DNA from 4 places in the Singulisphaera rosea genome. Region 2 is predicted to be linked to each of the others. Evidence: riboswitches for the same ligand, from Rfam matches in the RefSeq annotation. Region 2 holds a riboswitch; each other region holds the start of a gene.
The links. A riboswitch is a leader RNA that binds a small molecule or an ion and turns the genes downstream of it on or off. The one in region 2 is predicted to bind cobalamin.

Region 1 (7,503 bases), on a different contig from region 2:
CCCGAGACGAATCGGTCGAGGAGCTCCGCGTCAGACTCGCCCCCCACCGCCCCGACCCCGAAGAGGATCGACAGGTCATCCTCGACCCTACCCCGACGCACCATCGTCATGACCTCGGCCCTCGCGTGGATCGCCCGTGTCGCTCCCTCTTATGCGCGAATCGGGGACCACTATTCCATCATTCACGGAAATCGCTCCGTGAGAAGGGCTTCCGCGAACCGAGGGGCGTGCGACGATCGGCCTACCGGGCGAGGACGTCGTGCATCCCGACCGCGACCATGACCGTGGCGATCAGGCTGATCACCACGACGAGCGCCCCGAGCCGACGCAACGACTTCATCTGCCACCACATCAGCATCCCCGAAACACCCCAGAAAACCATGCCGACCGCCATCGCATCGACAATCAACGCCCAGACCCAACGGACGTCGAGCCGCGAGGGATACCGGCAGGCCAGGTGCAGGCCGGTCAGGAACCTTCGCGTCGAGAGGTCCGACCCCAAAGGCCGGACGGCCAGGGCCTGGGTCTGGAGGTGGTACGCCACGCGCCAGGCGCCGTGATCGTCCTCGGCCGCAAAAATCAGCTCGGGGGCCGTGCGGACCTTCACATCCTGAGATGACCGGCCCCACTTCGCTAGGATCGAGGCGACCGCATCCCTGGCCGTCGCCGCGGGCGCCTGCCCGAGGTCGACCACGTCCCGCGACCAGCCGGGCTCCTCATCCTTCGAGATCGGGGCCGAGCGGACCGTGCCGACCCGACCCTCCAACTCGACGAACACGACCTGTTCGTCGCGGGCCGTCCGGGCGGTGAGGGCCAGGTCGCGCGAATACGCCGGCGTCTGGGCCGAGGACAGCCGGACCCGGGACGAGCCCTTGGCATTGAGCGCCTCGACCACTCGAGACGCCATAGCCTCGGCCGAGGGGAACGACCCGAGCGGGGTGCCGGCCGCATCCCCCTCGGTGATGAGTTGGACCGACCGGTCGGAGAACCAGTCGGGGTGGTTGAACAGGAACGCCGTCGCCCCGTAGAGGAGCACGAACGGCGTCAGGGACAATCCTGCGTACATGTGCGCACGCCGAAGGATTTTCATCGCCGCGTTGTACCGGACGCGGGAGCGAGGGCGCGGAGCCCTCGCCGGCGAGGATTCGGTCGTCATCTCGGCCGTCCTGTGATCGTTGGTGGTCGCGAGTGGGACGTCAGCGTTCCTCGAGGTCGCCCTTGCGGAATTCCCGGGGCTTTTCGGGGGACGAGACGGCGGGATCGGCCCTTTTCTTCAGGTCGATGGTCCCTGAGTCGTCCTGTCCGCAGCCGGCGGCCGCGAACGGGACGACGAGGAAGACGAAGGCGAGCGCTCGGCGTAGGGGTGAAGACGCCATGGCAGGGGACAGCTCCGAGGGGCGTTGGGGAGGGATGATCAGGCTCAATACGCGTCCGCGCTAATGACCTCGCCGCCCGCCCTCGTCGAGAGGGCCTGATACACCCCGAATCGCGACCCGCTCGCCGCCGAGTAGACGTTGGCCGTCGCGTCGTACGACACCCCGGCCGCCGAGATCGTCGCCGGGTTGATCGACCAGGAGTCGATCGTGTCCTTGAGGAACCGCACCGAGCCGTCCACGAACGCGAAGTTCGCCCCGCCCGGGTGCAGACTGGAGGCGTTCGCGACGTAGCGCGCGCCGAGGATGCCCACCGGCTTCTTATGAGCGTTGATGGGGTAATAGGTCTCGAACATGGAGTCGTACCAGTAGCCGGAGTTCCAGAACTGGTTGACGACCTGGTCGGCGGGCGTGAGCAGCGAGTGGCCGCGTTCGCCGATCGAGATCGTGCTGCTGGTCCCGTCGGTGATGTCGCCGATCCGCGTCGCGCCGTACATATAAATGGTGCCGTTCATGTTGCCGACCTGCTGCGCGAAGTTGGCGGCCGTCAGCTTCGGCCGGACGTCCCAGGTCCCCGTGCAGCCGGCGTAGCTGGTGAAGGCCTGCATCCAGGTCGTCCCGGCCGGCGGCGCCTGGTAGATGGTCGCGGAGAGGGGCTGCTTCCGGGACGCGGAGGGGTCGCTCGGGCAGGCGAAGGCGGAGATCCCGACCCCCGCGATCGTCAAATTCGCCGGATTCTTATACGAGAGATTGAAATTGACGAGGTTGTAGGCGGGCTGCTGCTCGAGGAACGGCAGGATCATCACGAACAGGCTGAACCCATCGGCCGTCTTCCCCGGCCCGGTGCCCGAGGCGGCCCAGAACGAGCCGGGTGGGAGCGTGCCCGTGGCCGACTCGTAGTTCGAGATCGCCAGGCCCATCTGCTTCAGGTTGTTCGTGCATTGCGCCCGTCGGGCGGCCTCACGCGCGGCCTGGACGGCCGGGAGCAACAGCGCGATCAGCACGGCGATGATCGCGATCACCACCAGCAGTTCGATCAGGGTAAAACCAGGACGGCGGCTTGAGCGGAGACGTGCAGACATGAGCGCAGACCTTCCTGCCGGGTCGGGCGTGGAGGGAGCTTCCGCTTCGGCCCCTCCGGCGCATGGCCCATTGGCAGACGGTCTGCGAACGGCCCGCCCGGATGCTCGTGGCCGAAGCATCCAAACAGCAACTCGACGGGCAGGTCTTCTGGCTCTCGGCATCGAACGGCATCCGGACGGCCTTCCCACCTTGCGGCAGTGGCACAAATGTCCGGAAGCCTAGCCGATCACAGCGGCGGCCCCGCGACGGATTCTCACCGTCTTCCCTATTATCCCCCACCCCGCATCCGGGTCGGAGGCACCTGTCGAGGACGGGCATTAGACCCCACCCCTCTCCGCCGGGTCAAGGGGTTTGATGAGTGAGACGCGCTTAACCCTGGTCCACGGATTCGTCACGCCGACGCGACGGACGATTGGAAATGCGCCTTGGAGTCGTGGTGGACCGTTCGGAGTGATCGCGGGAATCGTCAAGGCCAATGACGTCTCTCAGCCTGTCGTGCGGCAGATCACCTCAAATTTACCGCCGAACGAGCCAAACCAAGCACAAAATCCACACAATGATGCATCCAATCACCGGGCGGCGTCGCAAATAATACACATCATCGCCAACCGTCGATTTTTGGCCTATGACTACCAATGATTGATCGCTTGGGCGTGGGAACGGCCGCAACGGCCTTTCGACGCGCCGGCAGAGAGAAAGACGTCTTCATTTCTTTGATTTCAAATCATTTTAGTTTTTACATGTAAATTTTAGTTCATTATGACGCGTCCGGATGAGGAGGGGTGAGCCGGCCTGTGCCGGTTCGCCTCTCCGGCGAAGATGGGGAATCGCCCCCGACTACCACCCGTCACTTTCACCTCGAGAGTCCCGACGATGAACATCTCCGACTTTTCCGGCAGGGTCGAGCCTCGGCAGGACCGCCGTCGAATGAGGCCCGCGAGCGAGGCGCTCGAGGTTCGTCGGGTCCCGGCGGGGACGACCGCGAGCTTCAGCGTGGCGCAGGATTGGGGCACGGGCTTCCAGGCGTCGATCAACCTGGCGAATTCGCAGGCGACGAGCGTCAATAACTGGGTGTTGCAGTTCGACTACTCGGCGTCGATCGACTCGATCTGGAACGCCTCGATCGTCAGCCACGTGGGCAACCACTACGTGATCCAAGGGGCGGACTGGAACAACACGATCCCCGCGAACGGTAGCGTCTCCTTCGGTTTCAACGGGAGTCCCGGGCACACCACCGCCGCCCCCACCAACTACCTCCTGAACGGCGCATCGATGGGCGGCGGAGGGGGCGGGGGCGGGACGACCACGCTTCCGACACTCTCCATCGGCAACGTCACGGCCGCCGAGCCGAGCAGCGGCAGCACGCCTTTCGCGTTCAAGGTCAGCCTGTCGGCCCCCTCGACGAGTTCGGTGACGGTCCATTACGCGACGGCCGACGGCACCGCCAAGGCCGGCTCCGACTACCAGGCGACCAGCGGCACGCTCACCTTCGCCCCCGGCGAGACGAGCAAGACCGTCTCCGTGTCGGTCCTCGCGGATAAGGTCGTCGAGGCGAACGAGACGTTCGCCGTCGTCCTCTCGAGCCCCGCCGGCGCGACCCTCGGGACCGCAAAGGGGACCGGCACGATCCAGGACACCGCCCCACCCTCGACCAGCGGCGACGCGAGCTTCCTCGTGACCAGCGACTGGGGGAGCGGCTTCAACGGACTTGTCACGATCAAGAACAGCGGCACGAAGGCCTGGACGAACTGGACGCTCGGGTTCGACTTCGCCGGCCAGATCTCATCGATCTGGGACGGGGCGGTCGTCAGCCATGTCGGCGATCACTACGTGGTCCAGAACGCCAGTTACAACGGCGCCGTGGCCGCCGGGGCGTCGGTCAGCTTCGGGTTCGGCGGGAGCCCCGGGAATGTGACGGTCGGGCCCACCAACTTCGTCGTCAACGGTGCGGGGCCGGGCAACCAGGCCCCCGTGGCCGCCAACGACACCGCCTGGACGGCCCCCGGCAAGGCCGTGACGATCGCCGTCTTGGCCAACGACTCGGATCCCAACGGCGACCCGCTGACCGTTACCTCGGCCGCGCAAGGCAAGCACGGCGCCGTGGCCCTGAACCGCGACGGGACGGTCACGTATACCCCGGCCTCGGGCTTCACGGGGACCGACTCCTTCGCCTACACCATCAGCGACGGCCGGGGCGGGACCGCGACCGCCACCGTCACCCTCGGCGTCTCGACCCAATCCTGGCCGGCCCACGTCTACGCACCTTATGTCGATATGGGCCTGTATCCGACCTACAACCTCGTCGCGACGGCCCAGAACCAGGGGGTCAAGTACTTCAACCTCGGCTTCGTCGTCGCCGACGCGAACAACAAGCCGAGCTGGGGCGGCTACACCGACTACGAGATCAGCGGCACCCCCTTCGACCAGGCCTTGCGGTCGCAGGTCAACAGCCTTCGGGGGCTCGGGGGCGACGTCGCCGTCTCGTTCGGAGGCGCGTCCAACAACGAGCTGGCGGTGGCGATCACCGACGTGAAGGCCTTGCAGAACGCCTACCAATCCGTGATCACCGCATATGGCCTGACCCGAGTCGATTTCGACATCGAGGGGGCGGCCGTCAACGACCGCGCGTCGATCGATCGCCGATCACAGGCATTGGCGGCCTTGCAGAAGACCGCCGTCGCGTCGGGACAGCCGCTCCAGGTCTGGTTCACCCTCCCCGTCCTGCCGACCGGCCTCACCGCGGACGGGCTCTACGTCCTCCAGTCCGCGCTCAAGTACGGCGTGACGATCTCCGGCGTCAACGTCATGGCGATGGACTATGGCAACTCCGCGGCCCCTAACCCGCAAGGACACATGGGCGACTACGCCATCCAGGCCGCCACCTCGACATTCAATCAACTCAAGACCCTTTACGGCACGACCAAGACCGACGCCCAACTCTGGGGGATGGTCGGCGTGACGCCGATGATCGGCCTGAACGACAACACCGACGAGGTCTTCGACCAGGCCGCCGCCCGCCAACTCCTCGCGTTCGCCCAGCAGAAAGGCCTCGGCGAGATCGGCATCTGGTCGCTCAACCGGGACCAGCAGAACGCGAACGGAGCCCTGACCTACGTCGACCTCACGTCGAGCAGCATCTCGCAGAAATCTTACGAGTTCACCTCAATTTTTAGGCCGTTCACATCCTGAGAGGCTTTGGCTCTCGCGCAGCCCTCGAACGTACACGGTATTCGTCTCGAAACCCGATTTTTCCTGAGAAACCGGGTTTCTGATATCCTCGACGCGGATTTTCAAACGGTCAAGCCGATACCGCCGACCCCAGAACGCTTTGCGGCAAGAACCCAAGAGGTTGTGTACAATCACCTCAGAATGGCCTTCCGTCTTCGTCGATCATCGGAGGCACAACGGCCTGAACACAGCTCCTGGCATCGTTGTCCGGAATCGGGATGCATGCTCCAAATGAATTTGGATCGCGTGGGTGCACCATGAAGTTGCGACGAGTCCGCATCGAGAATTTCCGGCAGATACGGTACTGGGAGCACGAATTCACGGACTCTCTGCAGAGGGTCCGTGACGTGACACTCTTGGTTGGGCCAAACGCCAGCGGCAAGACATCGATCCTGGACGCGATCGCCGCAGCCATCAACCCTTTGACGCGAATCAATGCGATTCGACCAGGCCTGGAGATGTCGCTCAAGAGGATCGTCCGGCACGGCGCGACGTTCGCGAGTGTGGAAGCAGAGGTCGAATTTTCCCAGGAGGAGGTTGACACCGCGCTGGCCATCTTAGGCATGATGGAGACCAAATTGAAGGGAGAGGAGGACTCCATTCGGGAATCGAGACTCGTCTCGTTCTCCTGGACATTTCCCGACCCGTCAGGGATGCACGCGCATGGCCGGACCGAATGCCGGCCGCGTGACGGTTGGTCGATCTTCCGCTCACGAAGCCGGGTCGCACAATTGCTGGCAACGCAACGCTTGCGAAGGCCAAACCTGCTGGAATCCGCCGGAGCTGTGTTCACCTTCGACCAGCACCGATCCCTGTTCGGACGCCTCATCCCTCGCGCGATCTGGGACGTCCTGGCGAACAGCGGAAGCCTGCCTGGACTCCCCCCCACACTGCCGGTTGAATCCCTGTCGGAGCCGGACCGACGAACGACCGACCCTCGCCTGCTGCTGCTCTCGATGGCAATCCAAGAACTCCTCCCTCCCAGATCGACGATAGGACAGACGGAGTCGTCGGATTTCGAACGAGTCCGCGAGGCCTATGCTCGAATCTGCCACCCACATTCGATTCGGGGTGCCGTGCGAGACGACCTCGAGAGATTCGACATCGAATTCTCCAATGGCCCGACACCCTACGGATACGACGACCTCAGCAGCGGCGAGCAGATGGTCCTGCTCATCCTCATCCGGATGGCCTCGGAGCGCATCCACCGATCCATCCTGCTGCTCGACGAGGTCGAACTCCACCAGCATCCCATCTGGCAAAGGCGTCTCCTGGACAACCTCCGACAAGTTGGCGTGGACAATCAGGTCATCGCGACGACGCACTCGGCCTACCTTCGCGACGTGCTTCCTTCATCGAGTGTCATTACATTAGGAGACATCGAACATAAAGATCGAAGGGGCGTCTGACGATGGCACAAGTCTACCTGGTATGTGAGGGGGAACGAAACAGTCTTGACGTCCGCCTACTCGACGCCGTCCTCGCCCAGTATTACAAACTGCCGATCGTGATCGAGCCCGCCGGTGGCGGCAGCAACCCGCGTATTGTTCGCAGATGGCTCGAGCGCCGGGTATCTGGAGATATCGCCTTCCTGATTCACGACCGCGATTATGAACCTCTTGCCGAGATCGACGCAGGCTGGCAGGATCCGGACGAGCGGTCTCTCTTCTGGCGATCTCATGAAATCGAAAACCACCTATTACAACCATGGCTCATTCATGGCCTATTCGAAAATTACAGGGGGACGATCAATAAACCTTGGGTGGCTGATCTACCAGCAGATCAAGGCGCGATCGACACAGCCCTTCGGGTGCTCTCT
Region 2 (7,503 bases):
TTCCGACGCCACCTTTTCCAAGGGCCGGGGGCCCTTCGGCGCCGAGGAGCCCTTTCGACCGCAGCAGCACGACGGCCCCCGACATCGCGACTTACACTTGCACGCATTCTCGTGCGAATCCGCGTCGACGGCGCCCAACGATGACACCGACGTCGCGAAGGCAGGCCCCCCCGAGATCAGGCCGATGATCATGCACACGACGGCGAGCGAGCGCCCGCGTCGCGCGTGATCGGCGTGTTGACCTCGGACGACGGTTCTCAAAGGCGGCCGTCTCTCGCAAAAGGGCAGGGGGGGGTAGGGATTGTCCGGTCGCCGCTCAAGTCTCTTAGGCCCCACCGCCCCTGTCAAGAGGCTGCCCTTGCAACTCGACAACCTCATACGAGGCACATCGCTTCTTCCAAGCCTATCCTTGGATCCGGGACGACGACCCCGAAAACTTCCTGAACGCGGTCAAGGTTCGAGTGGCCTCTCTTCAATACACGAGCCCGAAGCGCGAGCGAGCGAACCCTCTTCGATTTCTCACATAAAGATTTACTAGGATTCGCATCGGACGTGCAAACGATTACACCGCAAAATCCATATACAATATTTTTGTTCAGCAATTAATAGGAAGCAGCCCACCGGCATTCCGGGAGGCTCCGTGTACAATACCGCCGCTACTCAGACAGCTCGCTCGTCGGTGCAAACCTCAAGCCTTCGCCGGTCCGCACCCGGACCCCGAAGGCATCTTCAAGGGCCGGCCCGTGAATCACCGAAGGAGTCGGCCCTTCGGCGACCTTCCGACCCTCGCTCAACAGGAGGGCGTGGGGGAAGAACTCGAGGGCAGGGCGGAGGTCGTGGAGGGCGGCGAGGATCGTGTGACCGTCGCGATGCAGCTCGGCCAGGAGGTTGAGGAGCTCCATCTGTCGGCCGATGTCCAGGGCCGTAAGCGGCTCGTCCAGGAGTAGGATTGGGGCCTCCTGCGCGAGGGCCCTGGCGAGGAAAACCCGCTGGCGTTCGCCCCCGGAGAGGGTCGGCAGTGTCCGGCGCCTCATCGGTGTCAGGCCGACTCGTGCGATTGCCCAGTCGACCCGCTCGTGGTCGATCGCCGACAACCGTCCCCACGTCCCGACGTGGGGGAAACGGCCGAGAGTGACCACATCCTCCACGCGGAGCTCGAACCCGCTGGCCGTCAACTGGGGCAGATAAGCGCACGACCGGGCGATCGCCGACCGGGAGAGGTCGCGAAGTCGGAGCTCGCCGAGCGAGACTTCGCCCGAGCTCGGGGCGATCAGACCCGCCAGGACGCGGATCAACGTCGTCTTGCCCGCCCCGTTCGGACCGAGCAGGACGCTCATCGACCCCGGGTTCAAGGCCAACGAGACGTCGTCGAGGAGCGTGCGACTCCCGACCCGGACCGCGACCCCTTCGGCCTTCAGCGAGGGCGACACAATCATGGCCGGTCGCCTCCCGTCTTCCTCAAGAGGACCAGGAACGTCGGCCCTCCCAGGAACGCTGTGAGGATGCCCAGGTGCAGAGCGACCCTCCCCGAGAGCGCCCGCGAGAGGAGCTCGCACGACGTCAAGAACGCGGCGCCTCCCGCCAGACACCCCGGCAGGAGGTGGAGCATCCTCGGCCCGGTGAGCCGCCGGACGAGGTGCGGGACCATCAGGCCGACGAAGCCGATCGTCCCGCCGACCGCCGTGGCCGCCCCCGTCGCGAGCGCCGTGAGGACCAGGATCCAGATCCGCGTCGCCGCCACCGGCACCCCGACGGCTAAGGCTTGCTCCTCGCCGAGCAGGAGCGCATCGAGTCGACGGTGCAGGACCAGGAGCCCGGCGAGGCCCGCCGAGACCGGGGGGAGGGCGATCCAGAGATGTTCCCACGTCTGGTTACGGACCCCGCCGACGAGCCAGAAGAGGAGCTCCTGGACCCGGTGCTCCCTCGTGATGACCATCACGAGCGAGACGCCGGCAACGGTCATGCTCCCGACCGCGACGCCGGTCAGCAGCAGCGTGGCGGCGGAAGGGCGTCCCCCCAGGTAAGTCAAAGAGTAAACCAGGAGCGAGGCCACGAGGCCTCCGGAGAATGCGCACGCCGGCATCGACAGGAAAACCGTCTCCGCCAGCCCGCAATGGATCGCGAGAACCGCCCCCAGCGCGGCACCGCCGCTGACCCCGAGGACTCCTGGATCGGCCAGCGGGTTCTCGAACGTCGCCTGGAGCGCGGCGCCGGAGCAGGAGAGGGCCGCCCCGATCAGGCCGAGTAAGAGAACTTGGGGCAGCCGCACGTGCAGGACCAGGAACCGTTCATTCGCCGGGACCGAGTCATCGGACCCCAGCCCCGAGGCCCCCGCCAGGATCTGGGCGACGTGTCCGGGGGGGAGGGAAACCGTACCCCAGACGGTGCCCCAGGCCGCCAGCCCGAGGTAGGCCGCGAACAGCATCCCCGTAATCGCGGCCGGGCGCGTCATGGCGAGCCCTTGGCGCCGAAACGCCCGGGATGGAGTCGTGCCGCGAGCCGCTCGGCCCCCGCGATCACGTGCGTGGAGATGCTCGTGAGGAACCGCCCCTCGACATCGATCACCCGCCCCTCGCGGACGGCCCTCAAATGGCGGAGGATCGGGTGCATGGCGACCTGGCTCTGCCGCTCGTCCTCTTTCCAGCGCGAGAGGAGGATGACGTCAGGATCGGCGGCCACAACCTTCTCGGGCGAGATCTCCGCCGACCCGTCCAGTTCCAACTCCTCGGCGACGTTCCGCCCCCCGGCCTCGCGGATGATGTCGTCGATCGTGGTCCGACTCCCTGACGTGAATCCGGCGGACCAGTAGAGGACACGAGGACGATCCGTCACCCCCCGGATCCGATCGGCCAGCCGCCGACGACGAGCCTCCATGCGCTCGACCACGGCCTTGGCCCGGCCAGGCTCGCCCACCCGCTCTCCGAGGGTTTGCACCCCGGCCTCGATTTCGTCGATGCTGTGGAGCGCGTCGTTCCGGAAGACCGGCATCTTCGACCGCTCGAGCAAGCTGAGGAAGTCGGCCGTGTTATAGGGCGCGACGCAGACGAGGTCGGGCGCCAGCGTCACGATCGGCTCGAGGTCGTTCCCTCGGAGCCTGGGGATGCCCTTGGGGTAGACGCCCGCGACATTCGAGATCTCCGGATCATCGGCGAGCGTGGTCACCGCCACCACCCGCTCCTTCGGCACGATCTCCGCGAGGATCTCGTCCGTCGCCAACGTCAGTGAGACGATCCGCACCGGCTTCGTCACTCGAGGAGCCGGCCCCGGCGACGGGGCGCACCCGACCCAGCCGACCACAAGGCAGGCCAAAGCCAAGGACCCACGACATCTCGCTCGATAGGGGACAAAGCCGGGGAGACCGGAGGAGGGGTATTGAGTCATCTGAGGAAGCAAACCTTCCGCCGAGCCGGGCACGCAACGAGAGGCGGCTTCAGCCCTCCGGCATCCGGTTCGTTGCAGAGGATCTGCGAGCGACCCGCCCGGATGCTCTTGGCCGAAGCATCGGAACAGCAGCTCGACGGGCAGGTCTTCTGGCTCTCGGCTCGTAACGGCTCCCGGACGGCCTTCCCGCGATTTGTTCTCGCAGTGGCACTCGTCGCCCGGAGGTCTGGCCGATCACAGCGGCGGCCCCGCGACGGATTCACACCGTCTTCCCTATTCTCCCCCCAGGCTTCGGAGATGAGCCGAGGAGGCACCTGTCGAGGAATACGGATTAGACCCGGCCCATCGTGCGGGTGTCAAGCTGCGGCGACTCTCCGCGCGGCGGCAACGGCAAGTTCGACAAGAATTCGCGGTGTGCCCTTTCCTGGCCCCCCGACTCGAGGTCGGGCTCTCCGAGTGGCCCGGCTTTTGGAGGTAGCACGGGTCTTGGGCCTTATGTCGATCCGGCCGGTTTTACGCAAGACTCCGGGCGGGACAGGCCGATGATGGGGATATGGATCGGGAGGGTCGTGTCACTGGCGCGGCCCGTCCGTCGTCGTCCCTCGGGGGGGATGGCCGACGACTCCAGGATCTGTCTGTGGGCCGGGAGCGGCCCGAGGTCTTCCATCCCGAAGTTCCCGAGGGAACTCGGTTCGTTTTGGGAAAGGAGTTCCCATGCACTGCCTCCGTCGCATCGGCCTGGCGATGAGCGTCCTGGCCCTGTCGGTCCCGGCCACGACCCGGGCCGACTCGAACGTTCCATCAGGCTCCACGAACCCGAACATGGCGAAGCCGGCGAGCGGCCACAAGCATCGCCGGAACGTGTTCGGCCGGGAGATCCTCTGCACCGATTGCCAGCGTGCGAAGCTCGCCGGCGAAGGCGTCGTGATCCCGCCGCCCCCGCCGACGGGCCCGAATGGGGTCTACGTGAAAGGCTCCTGCCCGTCTTGCGAGGCGGAGGCCGCCGCAATGGGGGGCGTGGTGACCTCCTATGGCACGCAGGGGGGTGAGGCCCCGGGCCATGCCGTGGCCGGTGGCGCCATGCCGATGGACGCCTCCCAGGCGCCCGGCTACGCCAGCACCGGCGGCGGCCCCACGGCCGATCCCACGCCCATCGGCGTCGTCCAGCCCCGTCGAGGCGCCCAAGCGGCCGGCCGAATGGCCATGAGGTCGTCGGATAGCGCCGTCCGTCAGTCGGCCCTGCCGGCCCCCGAGCCGATCCCGGGCGGCGGCTCCGGCCGGCCCCACGTCATCAGCCACCTCTTCGGCTTCGCCGCCATCGGCCGCGACGCCCGCGACGCCCGCGAAAAGAAGACCCGCGAGACCCACGCCCAGATCCGCTACGACGAGGCTCCCCAGAAGGTCAACGAGCTCCCCTCCTCGATGGTCTACGGCCCCGGCGGCCGCTGAGACATCGAATCTCGCGAGACCCGCGCCCGGCAGGGCGCGGGCCTCTCGACACATATCAAGAACGCAGCGAGAGCGGACGGGCCCAACGTCAAATCGACGTTCGGCCCGTCCGCGCTTGCGCCGAAATCCGGTTTCGCTCCAGTGAGAGGGGCGGACCGGCCGATGCACTATGGCAAGGTCATACCGGACCGTGCCGTCACCCCGAGTCGGAGGTGGCGGCGGCCCCTCAAGCCGTTCCTCGCAGCCCCGCCGCATGGCGGTCGCTCGAGGCTCGGGCGTCTAGGGTAAGGTCCCGGTCATGGGCCTCGCTTGTCGGCAGGATCCGCGCGTAGGAAGGCGCGGGGCGCTGCCGCCGCTCGCTTGTTTCCGGACACTCCAGGAGGGATACCCCGATACGATGTAAAGGGATTGATCATGCGTTTCGGAAATCGGCGGGTGTTCGTGCTCGCGCTCGTGTTGACGTCGGCCGCGCTGGTCGGAACGGCCAAGGCGGATTTGTTCCATCACGAGTTCGAGCGTGAGGTCGAAGCCATCGACATCAATACCGGTGGCCCGTTCTACGCCCCGCCCGTCCCCTACGGCCACTACGCCAAGGACAAGGGCAAGCTCTGCGGGCTCCTCCACGGCGGTGCATGTGGCCTAGGCGTCTTCGGCTGCGGACTCGGCGGTTTCGGCAAGGGCGGATGTGGCCTCGGAGGCTGCGGCCTCGGCGATCATGGGTGCGGCAAGGCTGGCTGCGGACTCGGCGGCCTCGGCGGCCTCGGGTGTGGCAAGGCTGGCTGCGGCGACCCCTGCATGGCGTGCGGCAACTCCCCCAAGGGGTGCGGCTTCTGCCAGGGCAAGCGTTCGCTCCACAAGCTCTGCGGCGACCCGAAGGCCTGCGGGCCGGTCGTCGGCAAGGCGATCATCGGCGGCCCGGTCGTCGCGACCGAACAGTCGTCCGTCATCGCTTCGCCCCAGACGTCCTGCTCCGAGCCCGGCTGCTCCTTGAAGCCCAGCCATGCCCACCGCCGTGGGCTCGGCTGCAACCGTTGTGCGGGCCAAGGGTGCGGCACCTGCCAGGATCCCGGCCTCACCTCGGGCTCCCTCTGCGGCGATTGCCACGGCAGCGGCTGCGGCAAGTGCGGCGGACTGGGCGGACTCTTCGGCGGCGGACACGGTAAGGGTTGCTCGGCCTGCGGTGGCCGCGGCTGCAAGCTCTGCCTCGGCTCGCCGATCCACAGCCTGATCGCCAAGGTCCTCCACAAGGGCAATATCAAGTACTTCGTCGGTCCAGGCGGCCCCGTGCCGATCACCCCGGGCTATGTCCCGTACGTGATCACGACCCGCTCGCCCCGCGACTACTTCGCCTTCCCTCCGTTCGTCGACAACCAGCCCTGATCCGACGACGGGGGTACGGAAAACGCCAAATCGCGAGAGGCCCGGCTCACAAAGCCGGGCCTCTTTTCGTTCGTCGATCCCGTCGCCCCTAAGCGAGCCGATCCTGGCTACTCCCGAGGCCCCCCCTCCTTGAGGATGCTCAGGAATCTGAGGAAGTTGATCGGCTTGGTCATGAGCAGGTCCGGCCTCAGGTCGAGGACCGTCTCGACCCGCTTCCGGTCGGCTGTGCTCGTGATGACCGCCACCGACGTCGCCATCCGCTCCTCCCGGATCTTGCGGAGCACGGCCTCGCCGTCCCCGTCGGGGAGCATCAGATCCAGGATCAACCAGTCGGGAGCCGAGTCCAGAGCCGCGAGCGCGTCGACACAGGTCGAGGTCTCCACGACCTCGTGTCCCGCCTGGATGAGCAGCGATCGGAGGGCATGCCGAGTGATCCTATCGTCTTCCACGATAAGGATGAGCATAGGCGGATCCGCGCGATTTGCCGGAGGATTGCGGGCGGATTCCCGCGGGTCCCGTTGCTACTCTAGACGCTGGGCTCAACAGCACAAGTCAAAATCCCATGGGGCCCAGCAAATGGATCCCATAAACGCGTCATGAAACCACGGGCGATCCGCCAGGGTCTTGATTGGACTCTCGCGTGCCGCGTGGTCGCATGCACTCGAGCCAGTTTACCCCCTCTCCTCGGTCGGGAGGAATCCTGAAGTCCTAAATCGACAGCGCCCCTCGAATCGGGGCACGGATCGAGACGCGAGCCGTCCCCGGGAAGGGTCCGGCCCCGGTCGACTCAGGGGTTCTTGGCGTCACCGTTCGCCGGGCGGTGCGTGCCATGGTCGGTCGCATTCCCGCCGTGCGGGGCGGGGGCGTTGCCGCCGGTGGCCGGTTGATTCAGGCCGGGGATCAGCCCCGGGGGGATCGTTCCTTGCGGCATGCCGCGGTCGGGTGTGTTCGAGGGGACCTGGTAGGGGAAGGGCACGAAGACGGGGCCTTGGTTCTGGACCAGGTCGGTCAGCCCCTGGAGCTGCCGCATGACGCCCATGAGGACCGAGCGCATCTCGATGTAGTCTTGCCGGAGCGCCTTGTCCTTGGCACTGGTCTCACGCTTGAGGCCGTCGATCTCGCGGCGCATCTGCTCGACCGAGGGAGAGGGGTCCTCGGGCACGCTTTGCGCCGGCGGGGCCACGTTCTCATCGATCCGCTTCTCGAGCATGGCGAGCTTGTTGTTGAGGCCGACCTCGAGCTGGGCCAGTAGGCGTTCGGTCTCCAGCCGCTTCGGGTCGGGTTGCGGGGCAG
Region 3 (7,503 bases), on a different contig from region 2:
AGATCAGGGATGCGCCGGTGACGGCCAGGACGGTCGTCGGGACCAATCCAAGGATGCCGACCTGCCGGTGGACATCGAGGGCTGTCCAAACTCGTCTCCTGGGCCCGTCGACACTTCGGGGTCTCGTCCACCACCAGAGCCAGGTGCCACTCGCTCCGAGGGTCAGGGAAAGCAGCCCGATCGCTCCAACGACCAGGCGGCCTTGCTTGCCGAGGAGGAGCTCGACGTGGAACGCCTTGATCCGGTCGATCAAGCCGGTGCCGAATCGCCGTCGGCCCTGGATCTTCGCCGAATGAGGGTCGACGAAGACCTCCCAGCGATCCGAAGGGTCTCGCCCGCCGAGGAACGCCATGAGAGCCACCCCTTCGCGGTCGGGGAAGAGGAGCATGCGCAATGCCGGCCCACCTGCGGACTCCAACTCCACGGCGCGGCGAACCGCATCGAGCGACGCCCGGGCGTGCAGGGGCTCGACCCGCCAGAGGGACGGGTTGAGTCCTCGATCGATTTGGGAGCGGAACGCCAGGATCCCGCCGCTGAGCGCCGTCGCGGCCAGGACGAGGCCGCAACCAAGGCCCAAAACGGAGTGGACCTTGCGGACGACCCGGTAGGACCTCATCGTTCGGAGGCCTTTCCCGGAGGGCTGGGAAGCCCCGACGCGTCCGGCGCCCCCGGCGGGGATTGGCCGGGGGGCGTGGGACGAGGCCCGGGGTCGGGCGGCCCGCACCCAACGGCCAGGGCCGCAGTCAGGGTGGCGACGATCGTTCCCCACGGGCGCCGGCTGGGGCGCCTCGGATTCGGATGCGATGGCAACATCGGCCCGGTGTCCTTCAAAGCGAGACCTTCGCGGATCAATAGGCGTCGGCGCTGATCACTTCGCCGCCGGCACGGGTGGCGAGTGCCTGGTAGACCGCCATCCTCGCGTTGGGGGCCAGGCTGTAGCCGCTCGGCCCGTTCAGGAGCGGGCCCGCCACTGCGTAGTCGTTCACGACGGGGAAGGCGTCGATAGAATCTTTGAGGAAATGGACCGACCCGTCGCAGAAGGCCACGTTGATGCCACCGGGATGGAAGCTCGAGGGGTAATACGGGCTCCGGAACCGGTTCGGGGCCGCGTTGTAGATCCCCTGCGCCGAGTAATAGCCGTAGGTCCAGGCCCCGTAGATCGACTGATAGTACAACGCCCTCGTCGGGGTGGTGGCGGCGTCGTTGACGTAGTAGGCCTGGGCCCGCTCGTCGAAGATCATCGTGGAGCTCGTGCCGTCGGTGACGTCGGCCAGCCGGACGTTGCTGTCCATGAACACGATGCCGTTGTGGGTCGCCTTGGCACGCTGGAGCTCGGCGGGGGTCATGTTCTTCGGCGGGTTGATCCAGAGGCCGGAGACGCCCCGGTAGCTCGCGTGGGCCTGGGCCCAGACGCCGGCCGGCAACGGGTCGGGATTCCAGAACGGGAGGCTGATCCCGCCGGCCGCCGCGGCGACCCGGACCAGGGGAGCGGTCTTCGACACGGTCGAGTCGCTCGGGCACCACAACGTGGCGATCCCGAGGCCCTCGATCGTGAGGTTCTCGTTGTCGTAGATCGTCCGAGAGAAGTTGATGGCGTTGTAGGCGGGGACCTGCTCCATGAAGCCGAGGATCCGCTCGAACGCGCTGTGGTCCGGGTAAGGCTTCGTGCTGGTGGGGTCGGCGGGATAAGGGAAGCTGCTGGACGGCAGGACGCCCGTCGAGGACTCGTAATTCATCGCCCCGATGGCGATCTGCTTGAGGTTGTTCGAGCACTGGGCGCGACGCGCGGCCTCGCGGGCGGCCTGGACGGCGGGCAAGAGCAACGCGATGAGGACGGCGATGATCGCGATCACCACCAAGAGCTCGATCAGGGTGAAACCCTGACGGCGGACGGACGGGAGGGAAGGCATGGGGTGAGATCTTTCTGCCGGGACGGGCAAGGGACCAGCTTCGGCCCTCGAGCGCACGGCCCGTTGCAGAACGTCTGCCAGCGGCCCGTCCGGATGCTCGTGGCCGAAGCATCGGAACAGCGACTCGACGGGCAGGTCTTCTGGCTCTCGGCATCCAACGGCTCCCGGACCGCCTTCCCACCTCGCGGCAGTGGCACGAATGTCCGGGGGCCTAGCCGATCACAGCGGCGGCCCCGCGACGGATTCTCACCGTCTTCCCTATTATCTCCCGACCCCTCTCGAGATGGGGAGCACCCGTCGAGCATGGGATTAGAACCAACCTCATCGGCCCCAGTCAAGGAGCGGCGGTCCCAATCGCGAGGCCCCGAGCCCCCGAGCCTCCTCACGCCGTCTTGGCCGTGATCGTCGACGTCGTGGCCGGGGTCAGCCCCGCGGCTGTGGCCTTGATCAGATAACCGACTCCCGACCTGGTCAGGTAGAGGTTGGTAAAGGTCGCCACACCGCGGACGGCCTTGACGGTCAAGGTCCCACCCAGCATGCCGTTGCTGGGGTTTGCGGCCAAGGTGAGCGTGATGGTACCGGTGTAGTTCGGATCGATGTTGCCGCTCGCGTCCTTCGCGGTGACCGTCAGCGAGAATCCGCTCAGCGTCTTCACGTTGCTCGGTGGTTGAGTTGAGATGGTCAACTGTGTCGCGGCGGGAATCACGGTCATGGACGTCGTCGTCGCGGACTGCAAGCCCGCCGCCGTAGCCAGGAGTTGGTAGCCGGCCCCGGCCGCGTTCAACGTCAGTCCCGAGAACGTCGCCACACCGCCCACGGACCGGACCGTCAGCGTCCCACCGAGCACCCCGCCGGAAGGGTTCGCCGCGAGGCTCAGCGTCACCGGGCCGGAGTAATTCGGGTCCACGTTGCCTTGCGCATCCTTCGCCGTGACCTTCAAACCAAAGCCGGCCGCCGTCTTCGCACTGCTCGGCGGGAGCGTCGAGACCACCAATCGCGTCGCAGCGGGCGTCACCGTGATGGCTGTGGTCGTCGCCGCGGAAAGGCCCGTTGCGGTCGCCTTGATCTGGTAACCGGACGCAGAGGTGTTCAACTTCAGGCCCGTAAACGTCGCCACGCCTCGGACCGCCTGGACCGTCGGTGTACCTCCGAGGACCGCACCGCCGGGGTTGGCCGCGAGGCTCAACGTGATCGATCCGGAGTAGTTGGGATCCACATTCCCGCTCGCGTCCTTCGCCGTCACCGTCAGACCAAAGCTGCCCGCCGTCTTCACGCTGCTCGGCGGCTGCGCGGTGATCGCCAACTGCGTTGCCGCGGGTTTGACCGTCACCGCCGACGGAGTGACCGTGATTGCCGAGGATGTCGCCGCCGACACGCCGGTTGCGGTCGCCTTGATCTGGTAGCCCGCCCCTGTCGCACTTAGGGTCAAGCCCGAGAATGTCGCCACCCCCCGGACGGCCTGGGCCGTCAAGGTCCCACCGAGAACGCCAGCTCCGGGGTTGGTCGCGAGGCTCAGAGTGACGGGCCCGGTGTAGCTATTGTCCGGATTCCCATTACCGTCCCTTATCGTAACAGCCATCGAGAACGGGGCGCCGATCGTCACGCGGCTCGGTGGCGACGTCGTGATCGCCAGCTGCGCCGCCGATGACGCGGACGAGGAGAACGGGGTCGTCGTCGCGAAGGCGGGGAGGAGCGAGCTCGTGGCCAGGAGGGTCTCACCGGTGCCGGACTTGTCGAGGGTCAGACCAGTGAAGGTCGCCACCCCGCCCACGGCATTTACGGTGAGGGTGCCGCCGAGCGTCGCGCCGCCCGGGTTTGCTCCCATCCTCAGGGTGACGGGACCGTTGAACGACGCATCCTTGTACCCGTTGGGATCGACGACCGTGACGGCCACGCCGAATCGGGTTCCGGTTGTTACCTTCGTTGGGGGTTGGGTCGTGAACGAGAGCGCGTCGGTCACCCAACCGACGTCGGCCAGACCGGCCCAGTCGAGCGAGGTCATCCCGCGACGCTGGCCCGGGGCGAGCAGCCCGTCCATCAACGGCTCCTTGCCGTTCGAGGAGAGCTTCGTCGACCACATGCCGTTGCTGTCGGTCGCCAAGGGGACGGGCCCCCCGTTGCTCACCGAGGCATGGGTTCCGGTGAAGGTGCGGTTCATCAAGTCGACGTTGGCCGTCCATGGGAGCGACGTACCGAAACCGAGCGTGCTCACGAGCATTTGTTCGGCGACCGAGAGGAAATCGTACCGGCCGGCCCCGGGCGTCCCGCCGGTACCCGCGAAGCTCCAGTTCGAATTCGCGCTGAAGGTGAGCATGCCGCCCCAAGGGGAGGTGTCCGTCGGCTTCGCCCCCAGGGCCCCCGCCTGGCCTCGCGAATTGATGTTCTGGATGAAATCCTTCGAGCCGCTATAAGACTCCCCCGCGCCGGTGTAATACGAATAGCCACTGGTCGGCGAGGCGAAGCCCCCCACGTAGACGAGCAGCGTGTTGGCAGCCACGGTCGGATTTTTCACCGTGACCAACGAGCCCGACCTCGGGCTGCTCGGGTTGGCGAAAGTGATCGACCAGTTGTTGCCCCCGGCCGCATTGGGCGTGATCGCCGTGAGACTGTCGTGCAGGCCACCCCCGATGATCGCCGCGGCCTGCTCCAGGACCGTCTTCGCCGCGGGATTGTTCGCGAAGAAGCCGGAGTTGTCATAGGTGTAGTCGTACTGGATCGCCACCGACATGACGACCCGAGATTCCAGTGATTCGAGCCCGCCCGAAAACGTCCAGGCCTGGCGGGTCGATCTTCGGGGAGTTCTTCGCGGGCGCAGAGCTCGGATTCCCAGCATCGAGGGTGCATTCTCCGTCGTTGCACGACTCGGAGGGGGCGCGGACTTCGGGCCGCCGCTCCGTCTTGTTACGTTGGTCGGTGTTCCTACAACGTCCCCGACCGTCCTTCTCGCAGGCTTATCGTAACAACATCACGTTTTTTCAATCTATTTCGACAATAGAATGCATTCCCAAGTCTTGGCGAAGATTCTTCGCGACATTCATCCCTTTTTTCCATTCCACGCATTCGCCGATTCATTTTTGATCACAGAATCAAAACCTGGCACCCCCCCGCTCAACCCAATCCCCGCCGCCTACGAATTCAACCCAATTCATACTCTCGACCCGATTCTTCTCGCCATCCGTCCGAGGGAATTCCGAGAATCGAGGAGATCTAGGCAAGTCACGATCGCGTGGCATGTCGCCATAAAGCATCAGAACCCGTATACAGGATGAGGGCGGTCGGCGTCGGCCGTCGTGTTGAACCGTTGGCAGGAGACGGGCTACTGCTTAGGATACGTCGCGTTTTGGCCGGTTGGATGTTGCTTTACGAGGACATTTCGACATGGGTGTCGTGCAAGTGCTCTGACGAGCGGCGGACCACATCCTCCGACTGAAGGTGCTCGTCTCAGTGCCTGAGAGCCAGCCGGCGACGATGTTCATCTACGGCCTTCGGGGTGACGGTCACGAGGCGATGAGGACTCTTTCCAGAGTCGTCTGCGCCGGCTACGCTGGCGGGTTGGACGTCGAACGCCGAGATGTCACCGACCGAGGTCGGCTCCGGCGGGAACCGCCACGATCGAAGACCCTTGTCGAGGGGACCCGATGACATCGAAAGCGAGCCCACGCGAGGGGGCGGCGATGCATTGCATGGAGATCCGGGGCGGGAGCCATGCCGTCCAGGAGGCGCTGAGCATGCCCGGGCTCGAGGCCTGGGTATACAGCCTGCCGTATGAAGGGGCCGCGCGGGGGGGCGACATTCACTATTTGTCGGTCTGCGGCGGGGGGATGACGAGTCGACTGATCGTCGCGGATGTGTCGGGGCACGGGTCACAAGTCGCCGACTTCTCGGCGACGCTCCGCGACCTCATGCGGAAGAACATCAACACGAAGAGCCAGACGAGGCTGGTCCGCTCGCTCAACCAACAGTTCACCGAGTTCGCCCAATGGCAGCGCTTCGCCACGGCGGTGATCGCCACCTACCTGGCGAACAAGAAGACGCTCACTGTCTGCAACGCCGGCCACCCTCGACCGCTCTGGTATCACGCGAAGGCAGGGACGTGGGGCCTGATGGATCGGAACGTCGGCGAGGCCGGGAATCTCCCGCTCGGATTCGACGATGAGACGAACTATCACCAGTTCTCGGTCACGCTCGGCCAGGGCGACGCTGTCTTCTTTTACACCGACGCCCTGATCGAGGCGACGACCCCGTCCGGTGCCATGCTCGGTGAAGAAGGGTTGCTCAACCTCGCTCGAGGGCTCGACCTCTCCGACCCTCATCGAATGGGTCCAACGCTCCTGGCGAGAGTCGAGGACTACCGGGGGGGGCGATCGGCCGACGACGACACGACGCTCGTCGCTCTCTTCCACACGGGGGACGGCGTCCGGCCCCCCTCTCTCGGCGAAAAGCTCGACGTCTATGCCAAGGTGTTCGGGCTCAAATCCGTTTGAATGAACCTCCCGAAACCCGGCTTGAGGAAGAAGCCGGGTTTCGGGCAGGGAAGGGCAGGGCAGATCAGATCAGGACAGGATTTTTGACTATCGAGCCGCCTTCTTCTTCGCGGCGGCTCCGACGACCCCGCCGATGTCGGGATGGTTCGTTGCGGGGAGCCGTTTGGCCAATTCCGAGATGACGGCCGCATGGCTTGGATCCTTCGCGAGGTTGGTCCACTCGTAGGGATCCGCTCTTTCGTCGTAGAGTTCCTCGTCGCCGTTCTCGTAACGGATGTAGCGCCAGAGGTCGGACCGCACGGCGTGGTTGCCGAAGCGATAGGTCGTGAGGGCGGGTTGGTCCCAGGCGGCCTTCGGATCGGCGAGGAGGTTGCGGATAGTCCGTCCCTCGATGTGGGAAGGAGTCGGGATCCCGCAGAGGTCGGTGAGCGTCGGATAGATGCTCATGAAATCGACCGTGCGCTCGCAGAGTTGGCCGGGTTGGGTGAGGCCGGGCACGACCCAGATGAGGGGGGCGCGCGTGGCCTCTTCCCAGAGGGCGAACTTGCGCCAGTGCTGCTTCTCGCCGAGGTGCCAGCCGTGGTCGCCCCAGAAGACGACGATGGTGTTGTCCCGCTCGGGGGATTTGTCGTAGGCCTCGACGAGGCGGCCGATCATCGCGTCGCAGTAGGAGATGGCTGCGAGGTAGCCCTGCACGGCCTCCTTCCAACGGCCGGATTCGAGGATCGCCTTGTGGTCACCCTCGGGCTTGCCCATCTTGATCCCCGCGGGGGGGATGTCGGCGAGGTCGTCCTCGCGATGCGGCGGGAGTTGGATCGCGTCGAGCGGGTGCATGTCGTAGTACTTGCGCGGGACGTTCCAGGGCATGTGCGGCTTGTGCAGGCCGACCGCAAGGAAGAACGGCTTGTCGCGTGCCTTGGCCAGTTGGTCGATGCCATACTGGACGATCTTCCACTCGCGAAGGTCCTCGTCGTTGCAGTCGAGAGGCGCGAATTTGATCCCGCCGACGCCCGTGTCACCCTTAGGAAGCGGGTCCTTCCCTTCGGACTCGAAGTAGTCGTCCCACTCGGCCCGACGGCGGTAGGCTTCGTGGTAGATCTTGCCCGCCC
Region 4 (7,503 bases), on a different contig from region 2:
CGAATTCGAGCCGGCGCCTGACGACCTCGGCACGGAGGTTGAAGTCGGTCGGTGCGGCGACCTCGACCATCAGGCCGAACCGGTCGAGCAACTGTGGCCGCAGTTCTCCCTCTTCGGGGTTCATGCTACCGATCAGGATGAAGCGGGCCGGGTGTCGGGCGGAGATCCCGTCGCGCTCGACCGTGTTGAGGCCCGAGGCCGCCGCGTCGAGGAGCACGTCGACCAGATGGTCGGGGAGGAGATTGACCTCGTCGACATAGAGGATCCCACGATGGGCACGCGCAAGTAGGCCGGGCTTGAAGGCCGATCGCCCCTCCTTGAGCATGCGGTCCAGGTCGAACGCCCCGAGAATCCGGTCCTCGGTGGCGCCGATGGGCAACTCGACGTGGGGCGGTGACGCCTCGACCGCCCGTCGGTCTGCCGAGGCTTCCGAGCACGAAGGGCACTCGGGCCAGGGCGAATCGACGTCGCAACGAAACGGACAACCCTCCACGGCCCGGAGCGTCGGCAGCAGCCGGGCCAGACCTCGTGCCGCCGTGCTCTTGGCGGTCCCCTTTTCACCTCGGATCAAGACGCCGCCGAGACTCGGGTCGACCGCAGCGATGAGCAGAGCCGTCTTGAGCGCCTCCTGCCCGACGAGTGCGCCAAAAGGATAGCCGATGTCGTGTCCGTTCATTTTCGTCCGCTCGGGCGCGACGCGGGCGGCTCGGCTCGCATCTCAAGGGCCGTTTCCGTTTCCAGGATCATCTTTTTGAGAGAATCGAGGGTCTCGGCGTCGGGCTCGGCCCAGAGGCCACGCTCGGCGGCCTCGACGAGCCGCTCGCCGATCGCTTGCAAAGCCCAGGGGTTGCTCCGTTCCAGGAAGGCACGCATCGTCGGATCCAAGGCATAGGCTCCGGCGACCTGGTCGTACATCCAGTCCTCGACGACCCCCGTCGTGGCGTCGTACCCGAATAAGTAGTCGACCGTCGCGTTCAGCTCGAGTCCCCCCTTGTAGCCATGCCGACGGATCGCGTCGAGCCACTTCGGGTTCACGACTCGGGTGCGGAAGACGCGGAGTGTCTCCTCCTTGAGGTCGCGAACCTTGGGCCGACGCGGATCCTGCGTATCGCCGAATTCCTGGCGCGGCACGCGACCCGAGAGGGCGCGGATCGTGGCGATCATCCCCCCGTGGAACTGGAAGTAGTCGTCGCTGTCGAAGATGTCGTGCTCGCGGTTGTCCTGGTTGTGCAAGGCAACCTGGACGCCCGAGAGCAGATGGCGGAAGGTTTCGCGGGCGTCGGCTCCTTGGCCTTCGGAGGTATAGGCGTAGCCGCCCCAATTGACGTAGGCCTCGGCGAAGTCGCCCGGCTCGGTCCAGTTCTTCTCGTCGATCAACGGCAGGATCCCAGCCCCATAGCTGCCCGGCTTGGCCCCGAAAACGCGATAGCGAGCCTTCCGCTCGGCATCGGACTCGCAGCCACCCTCATCGAGGCCGGCGGCCAGGTCGGTCAGGTAGTGCTTGCGGACGAAGTTCCGCTCGGGTTCCTCGTCGAGCGTGGCCACGCATTCGACGGCCTCGTCCAACAGGCTAATCAGGTGTGGGAACGCGTCACGAAAGAATCCGCTGATCCGAATGACAACGTCGACCCGGGGCCTTCCCAGTTCTTCGAGGGGGATCACCTCGAACCCAAGGACTCGACGATTCTCCCGGTGCCAGGTCGGCCGCACACCCAGGAGCGCGAGGACCTGGGAAACGTCGTCCCCCTGCGTCCGGATTGCACTCGTGCCCCAGACGCTGATGCCGACCCGCTCGGGCATCTCGCCGGTTGCCACTCGATGACGCTCGACGACCTCGCGGGCCAGGGCCTGTCCGACCTCCCAGGACGACGGCGAGGGGAGGCTTCGCGGGTCGACTGTATAGAAATTCCGGCCCGTCGGCAGCACGTGGGCCATGCCTCGGGTCGGAGCTCCGCTGGGACCGGGGGGCACGTAGCGACCTCCGAGCGCCGCGAGCAGATTCGTCGTCTCCTCCTCCGTCTTCGCGAGCTTCGGAACCAGGTCCCGGCAGATGAAAGCCCCGATCCGGGCCAGCACTTCGTCGGTTCGAAATTCGTCGCCGAACGCCGACCCGATCGCCTCGCCGACCCGTTCCCCGTCGAACCCGTCGCGGTGCAAGGCCTTTAAGAACTGGCCGACCAGCGAGTCGACCGCCTCGAGCGCATCCCCCCGAGTCACGATCGGCTTGCCGGTGCGATCCGCGAGCCTGAGGACCGCCTCGTCCCGTTCGCCGTCGAGTCGCTTTCCGAGCCCGTCCTGGAGTTCATCCGGATCGAGCCCGAACAGGGCACAGGCCGAGGCACGAAGGCTCGGAGCCTCCAGGTTCGGCAGCCGGGTCAGGGCGCGAAGCAACTCGACGAGCGTCTCGTCCCTTGGGGCCTGGCCGAAGATGTGGAGGCCATCTCGGATCTGCGCCCCGGCAAGCTCGCAGAGGTAGGCGTCCAGGTCCTCCAAGAGGTGGGCAACCTCGCGTCCCTGCATGCTCGCGAGCGAGACGGGAGTGCCGTCGGCGGTCAGGCCCTCGTCCCAATCGTGCGTGTGATCGCCGTGGTCCTGGGTCATCAGCCGCGCGAGGTCGCGGTCGAGTCGCGCCCGCTTGATGAGGTCCCAGATCTGGCGTTGCAGGACCGGCAGCTTCGACGGGTCGAGCAGTTCGACCTGGTAGTACTCATCGACGAGCTGTGCGAGCTGTTCCAGTTCCCCGTAGACGCCGGCGTTCGTCAGCGGGGGGACCAGATGGTCGACGACCACCGCATGCCCGCGCCGCTTCGCCTGGGCGCCCTCGCCGGGATCGTTCAAGATGAACGGGTAGAACAGCGGCAGATCGGCCAGGAAGGCGTCGGGGGCACAACCGCTCGAGAGGCCGACGCCCTTGCCGGGCAGCCACTCCAGGGTCCCATGCTTGCCGAAGTGGACGATCGCGTCGGCGCCCCAGTCGTCTCGGAGCCAGCGGTAGAGGGCATAGTAATTGTGGGGAGGCGGCAGGTCGGGCTGGTGGTAGATGGCCGCGGGATCCATGCCGTAACCTCGAGGCGGCTGGAGGGCCAGGAACACATTTCCCAGCTCCAGTCCCGCCAGCGAGATCGCCCCGTCCTGCACGTAGGCCGCGCCTGGCGGCGGCCCCCACTGCTCGATCATCCCGCGTCTCAAACTCTCGGGCAGTTCCTCAAACCACGCGGCATACTGTTCCACAGGAACGCGCCCCGCGGCATTGGCGAGCTGCTCGGTCGTCAGGAACGTCTCATCATAGGAGCACCGGTCGATCAACTCATGGATCAGTGCATCGCCGTCGGGCGGTACACCCTCGATCCGGTAGCCCGCCTCGCGCATCGCCGCGAACAGCCGAATCAGCGAGGCGGGTGCATCGAGCCCCACGGCATTCCCGATCCGAGCGGCCTTGCCCGGAGCATTCGTCAGGATGACCGCGACTCGCTTCTGTTCGTTCGGGAGCCTGCCCAGCGTCGCGAATCTCGCGGCGAGGCCGGCGACCCGTGCGGCCCGGTCGGGCTCGGGCACGTATCGAGGCGCCTCCAGAGCACCCGGCCCTGAAGACTCCTTGAAGGAGACGGGCACGGTGATGATCCGCCCGTCGAGTTCCGGCACCGCGACGTTCATCGCCGTGTCGAGCGGCCCGAGCCCTCTCGGGCTCGCCTCCCACTGCGGCTTCGCCGAACCGCTGGCAATCGCCTGGAGGATCGGGACGTCGAGAGACTCCAGCGCATCCACCGATCCGCCGTGGGTCCAGTTCCGGGTCTCCGCCATCGCGAATGACATGGTTGTCACGAGCACGTCGATCAGCCGATTGTCCCCGTCGTAGAACAGGTCGAACGCCGAGGGCCAGGCCGCCGAAGGACGTTCCGACGCCCTCGACGGCTCCTTCAAGGAGTCGGTGAAGACCGGCAGGGCGTTGGCCCCCGCCGCTTCGATCGCACGCACCAGGGCATCGATGAACTCGAGGTTCGTGCTCAGCCAGTGGGCGCGATAGAAGAGCAGACCGACCGTGGACCGCGACGGATCACGCAAGGCTCCCCATTCGGCCAACGTCGTCTCGAGCGGGAGATCCGGGTGATAAACCCCGTGACGCGGCGGACTCCCGGGCGGCGAGAAGCCAAGCTCCGCCCGCAAGAGTTCGTCGGCCAGGAACCGCACGAGGTTCTCCATGTTGGCCGTCCCGCCCGCCAGGAGATAGGCGGCCGCTCGCTCGATCACGGCGGTCGGGACGGTCGAGCCCGCGAGGAATTCCGGGTCGGTCGGTCCGACGGCGCTGATGAGCAGCAGCCTCAGGTCGGTTTGACGAGCATACTGCGCCAGCCGACGCCACCCCGGCAGGTCGTCCGGGCCGCCGTGGACGCGTGCGACGACCACGCGAGCGACCCGGCCGCCGTCGTCCACGAGCGATGCCAGGTGCTCGTCGCTCTTCACCCGGTTCAGACTGGCCGTCCGGACCATGGGCAGTCCCACAGGCTGGTCGGCCATCGCCCTCCGCAGCGCCAGGAGGTCGGTGTCGGCGTGGGAAAGCAGCAAGATCTCGTCGACGAGCTTCGAGCCCGGATCGATGAATTCGCCTCGATCGTGAGACGATTCGCCGGAGAGCACGGCCTCCTCGGGCCAGGCGTAGAAGTCGAACGCCAGTTCGGCAAGCTCGGCCGTCGGCGGGAGGTAGCGATCGGCCGCCAGCATCCGGTCGATGTAGTCGTAGATCGCCAGGATCCGCGACTCGTGGTTGATCGACTGGAACCAGACTCGGCGGCCGTCGAAGAGCACCAGCGCCACGTTCAACAGCGGGCAAGGCCCCAGGCAACCGCTCATGGTGAGCTGGACGTTGTCCCGGATCCCTCGACGCTTGTACTCTTGCTTGTAGAAATCGAGGGGAACGATCGGATTGCCACGGTCTTCGCGCCCGCAGCAGCATCCCCGCTGGCAGACCAACAAATGCCCGCGCCGGGGCAAGACGTGGATCGTCTTCCCATCGTTCCTCAAGACACGACGGCGATTCGCTCGCAATGACACGGGGATTAGGCTCCGGCTCGCGTTTCGCTCGGTCATCGGGCTCGAGTTGGCATGGGCCAACACCGTCGCCTGGACGCCAAGCATGGCTCGATCGACTTATGAGGCCACGGCGCGAGAGGGTCGCGCACTTCGGGGCGGGGGATCCGGCGTCTCGCGGCTAGGAGCGAGCTTCGGGCGGTTCCGCCCAATTCCGGAGCCGGGTCGTGGGATCGAGCGACGGGGGAGTGCGTGAGCCTGAGACTTCGGACATGGATTTCCCTCACCTTCCTCGAGGTATATGGGGATAAGCTCAAGCGGTCGACCTGGCTTCCCGGTCGACGAGGCTGTGGCAGCCTCGCGCCCAGGTTACAGTTGCGGGACAGCGCCGGAATCACACCGGCTTCGCCGCTTTCATTGAGGGGGGGATGCCCCCAGCTTTGCACGGATGCAAGCCTCAGCCTACATTCGTACCGCGAGCGATCTTAGCCGAGACTCGAGCCCTCCGACAACCCATACCTGCCCGGCACAGCCTATCCATCGGCAGGAAGGACGACTCCGCCGAAGGCAAGACATCCAAGAAGTACCAAACCAAATTATTATAAATTGAATCCGACTTTAATCCGTTTTTCCAGCCGAGCACAACGAAGTAAGCGAGAGGGTTGAACCACGACCGCGAAAATCCGACCCACGCCACGGCCAAGCGTCCCCGGACAGAGTCGACGACGAGATCATCCCCAAGGTGGGATGCAAAGCGAAAACCCCGACCAACCGGCCGGGGTTTCTCACTCGTGCTCGACCAATTCATCCCGCAAGGCACCGCGCCCTCGACCTCCCGTCTCCTCACTCCTCCGTCGCGGCCAGCTCACTTCGGGTCAGCCAGGGCCTTCTCGATCCCCTTGACAACCTTCTCCGAGTCGGGACCTTCCTCAGGGTCGAACCTGGCGACAACCTCCCCCTTGCGGTTGACCAGGAACTTGGCGAAGTTCCAGCTGATGGGTCCGGAGAACTTGGGGTTGGTCTCCGGACTCGTCAGGAAGCCATAAAGGGGGTGGATCGCCTCCCCTTTGACGACGATCTTCGCGAAGAGCGGGAACGTCACGCTGTACTTCGAGCTGCAGAACGACTTGATCTCGGCGTCGGTGCCGGGCTCCTGGTTCCCGAACTCGTTGGCGGGGAAGGCCAGCACCTCGAAGCCATCGGCCTTGTATTTCCCATAGACCGTCTCGAGCGCGGCATACTGATGCGTATTCCCACACTGGCTCGCGGTGTTGACGATCAGGAGGACCTCGCCCTTGAACTTCGCGAGGTCCACAGTCTTCCCGTCGATGTCCTTGGCCTGGAACGCGTGCACGGACGTGGGCTTCTTGGCGGGTTCATCCGCGGGGGTGACCCGCGCGACCAATAGCAGGGAGAGGGTCGCCAGGAGAAGGGGGAGGATACGGTCGAGCACTGTGGATTCCTGTGCAAGGAGGAGGGAGGGACGAACGCAACGGCCCGGAGGAAGGGCCGCCCTGGCTTGTGCGACTAACCCGACATTGTAGGAGGAGCGACTACCGCATTATCATGGCAAGGCCTATTTCGGAAATCAAGGCGGGGGCTCTCGCGTCCAGAGATTTCGATATCTTGAACAGTGGCCCTCCAGGCGGCGTCCCCCACGCGAGGTTCTCGCCTCGACTCCCCGGCGAAGCCGGGCCAGCGAAGGGGGCCGAACGGGCCTCTCGAGGACGTCGTGAGGTCCAAGCGGCCGCCGAGGGGTCGTGAAGGTCATCACCCCGCGTACCTCCGTCGGACCCGAGTGATCAAGCCATGCAAGACTCTCTGACAGAGGGCGCCTCGAGGGCCCTGGGACGAGCCCAAGTCCGTGCCTTCCTGCGCGGCGCCTCGGCCGCGGAGCCGATCGACCTGCTCGCGGCCCTGATCGACGAGGCCGAGAGCCGCGCCGCCGAGTTGCTCACCCAGTCGGGGCTGGAGTCGGAACGGCTCTACCAGGCCCTCGGACTAGGCGGGCCGGACGAGGATGGACTCGAGACGCCGGAAGGTGCTTCAGCCCTTCCCTTTTCCCCCTCGTTCCGGGCCGTGATCAACGACGCGACCCTCCGGGCGAAGTCGCTCGAACGGGGCCGACAGGTGGGCACCGAGCACCTGCTCGCGGGGATGGTCGCCACCCCGGGACCGGCCGCCGACCTCCTGGCCGGCGTCGGGATCGAGCTCGAGTCGCTCCTCGAAAGCCTGACGCCTGGCGCCGCGTCCGAAGCCGGGCCGATCCCGATGGCCGACGAGATCCCCCCGCTCGAGCTCGTCGAACCGACCCAGGCCGTCGACCTCGGCCGGATCCTCGACGCCTCGGCGAATCGAGCCCGGGAAGGGCTTCGCGTCGTCGAGGACTACGTCCGCTTCGTCCTCGGCGACCCCGCGCTGACGAAGCGGCTCAAGGAGGTCCGCCACCGGCTCGCCGAGGCCGTCCGAGGCTTCGAC

Region 1: another riboswitch for cobalamin. It lies ahead of ACYOEI_RS31980 (DUF1559 domain-containing protein); the one in region 2 lies ahead of ACYOEI_RS37405 (ABC transporter substrate-binding protein).
Region 3: another riboswitch for cobalamin. It lies ahead of ACYOEI_RS07105 (DUF1559 domain-containing protein); the one in region 2 lies ahead of ACYOEI_RS37405 (ABC transporter substrate-binding protein).
Region 4: another riboswitch for cobalamin. It lies ahead of cobN (cobaltochelatase subunit CobN); the one in region 2 lies ahead of ACYOEI_RS37405 (ABC transporter substrate-binding protein).

The regions. Positions count from the first base shown of each region.
Region 1 covers NZ_JBTYIP020000027.1:87,112-94,614, forward strand. Annotated here, with positions in the region: gene ACYOEI_RS31965 (sigma-70 family RNA polymerase sigma factor) at 1-110, opposite strand, end outside; gene ACYOEI_RS31970 (hypothetical protein) at 242-1,156, opposite strand; gene ACYOEI_RS31975 (hypothetical protein) at 1,197-1,376, opposite strand; gene ACYOEI_RS31980 (DUF1559 domain-containing protein) at 1,421-2,455, opposite strand; cobalamin riboswitch at 2,577-2,776, opposite strand; gene ACYOEI_RS31985 (hypothetical protein) at 2,811-3,095, shown strand; gene ACYOEI_RS31990 (cellulose binding domain-containing protein) at 3,384-5,645, shown strand; gene ACYOEI_RS31995 (AAA family ATPase) at 5,942-7,093, shown strand; gene ACYOEI_RS32000 (hypothetical protein) at 7,096-7,503, shown strand, end outside.
Region 2 covers NZ_JBTYIP020000040.1:17,373-24,875, reverse strand. Annotated here, with positions in the region: gene ACYOEI_RS37420 (hypothetical protein) at 1-229, shown strand, start outside; gene ACYOEI_RS37415 (ABC transporter ATP-binding protein) at 657-1,436, opposite strand; gene ACYOEI_RS37410 (FecCD family ABC transporter permease) at 1,433-2,452, opposite strand; gene ACYOEI_RS37405 (ABC transporter substrate-binding protein) at 2,449-3,315, opposite strand; cobalamin riboswitch at 3,504-3,714, opposite strand; gene ACYOEI_RS37400 (hypothetical protein) at 4,096-4,830, shown strand; gene ACYOEI_RS37395 (hypothetical protein) at 5,245-6,210, shown strand; gene ACYOEI_RS37390 (response regulator) at 6,318-6,674, opposite strand; gene ACYOEI_RS37385 (hypothetical protein) at 6,998-7,503, opposite strand, start outside.
Region 3 covers NZ_JBTYIP020000003.1:168,574-176,076, forward strand. Annotated here, with positions in the region: gene ACYOEI_RS07100 (PepSY-associated TM helix domain-containing protein) at 1-616, opposite strand, end outside; gene ACYOEI_RS07105 (DUF1559 domain-containing protein) at 849-1,910, opposite strand; cobalamin riboswitch at 2,024-2,223, opposite strand; gene ACYOEI_RS07110 (beta strand repeat-containing protein) at 2,293-4,638, opposite strand; gene ACYOEI_RS07115 (PP2C family protein-serine/threonine phosphatase) at 5,549-6,394, shown strand; gene ACYOEI_RS07120 (sulfatase) at 6,482-7,503, opposite strand, start outside.
Region 4 covers NZ_JBTYIP020000019.1:177,264-184,766, reverse strand. Annotated here, with positions in the region: gene ACYOEI_RS27175 (magnesium chelatase subunit D family protein) at 1-676, opposite strand, end outside; gene cobN (cobaltochelatase subunit CobN) at 673-5,133, opposite strand; cobalamin riboswitch at 5,325-5,484, opposite strand; gene ACYOEI_RS27165 (glutathione peroxidase) at 5,891-6,478, opposite strand; gene ACYOEI_RS27160 (thiamine phosphate synthase) at 6,835-7,503, shown strand, end outside.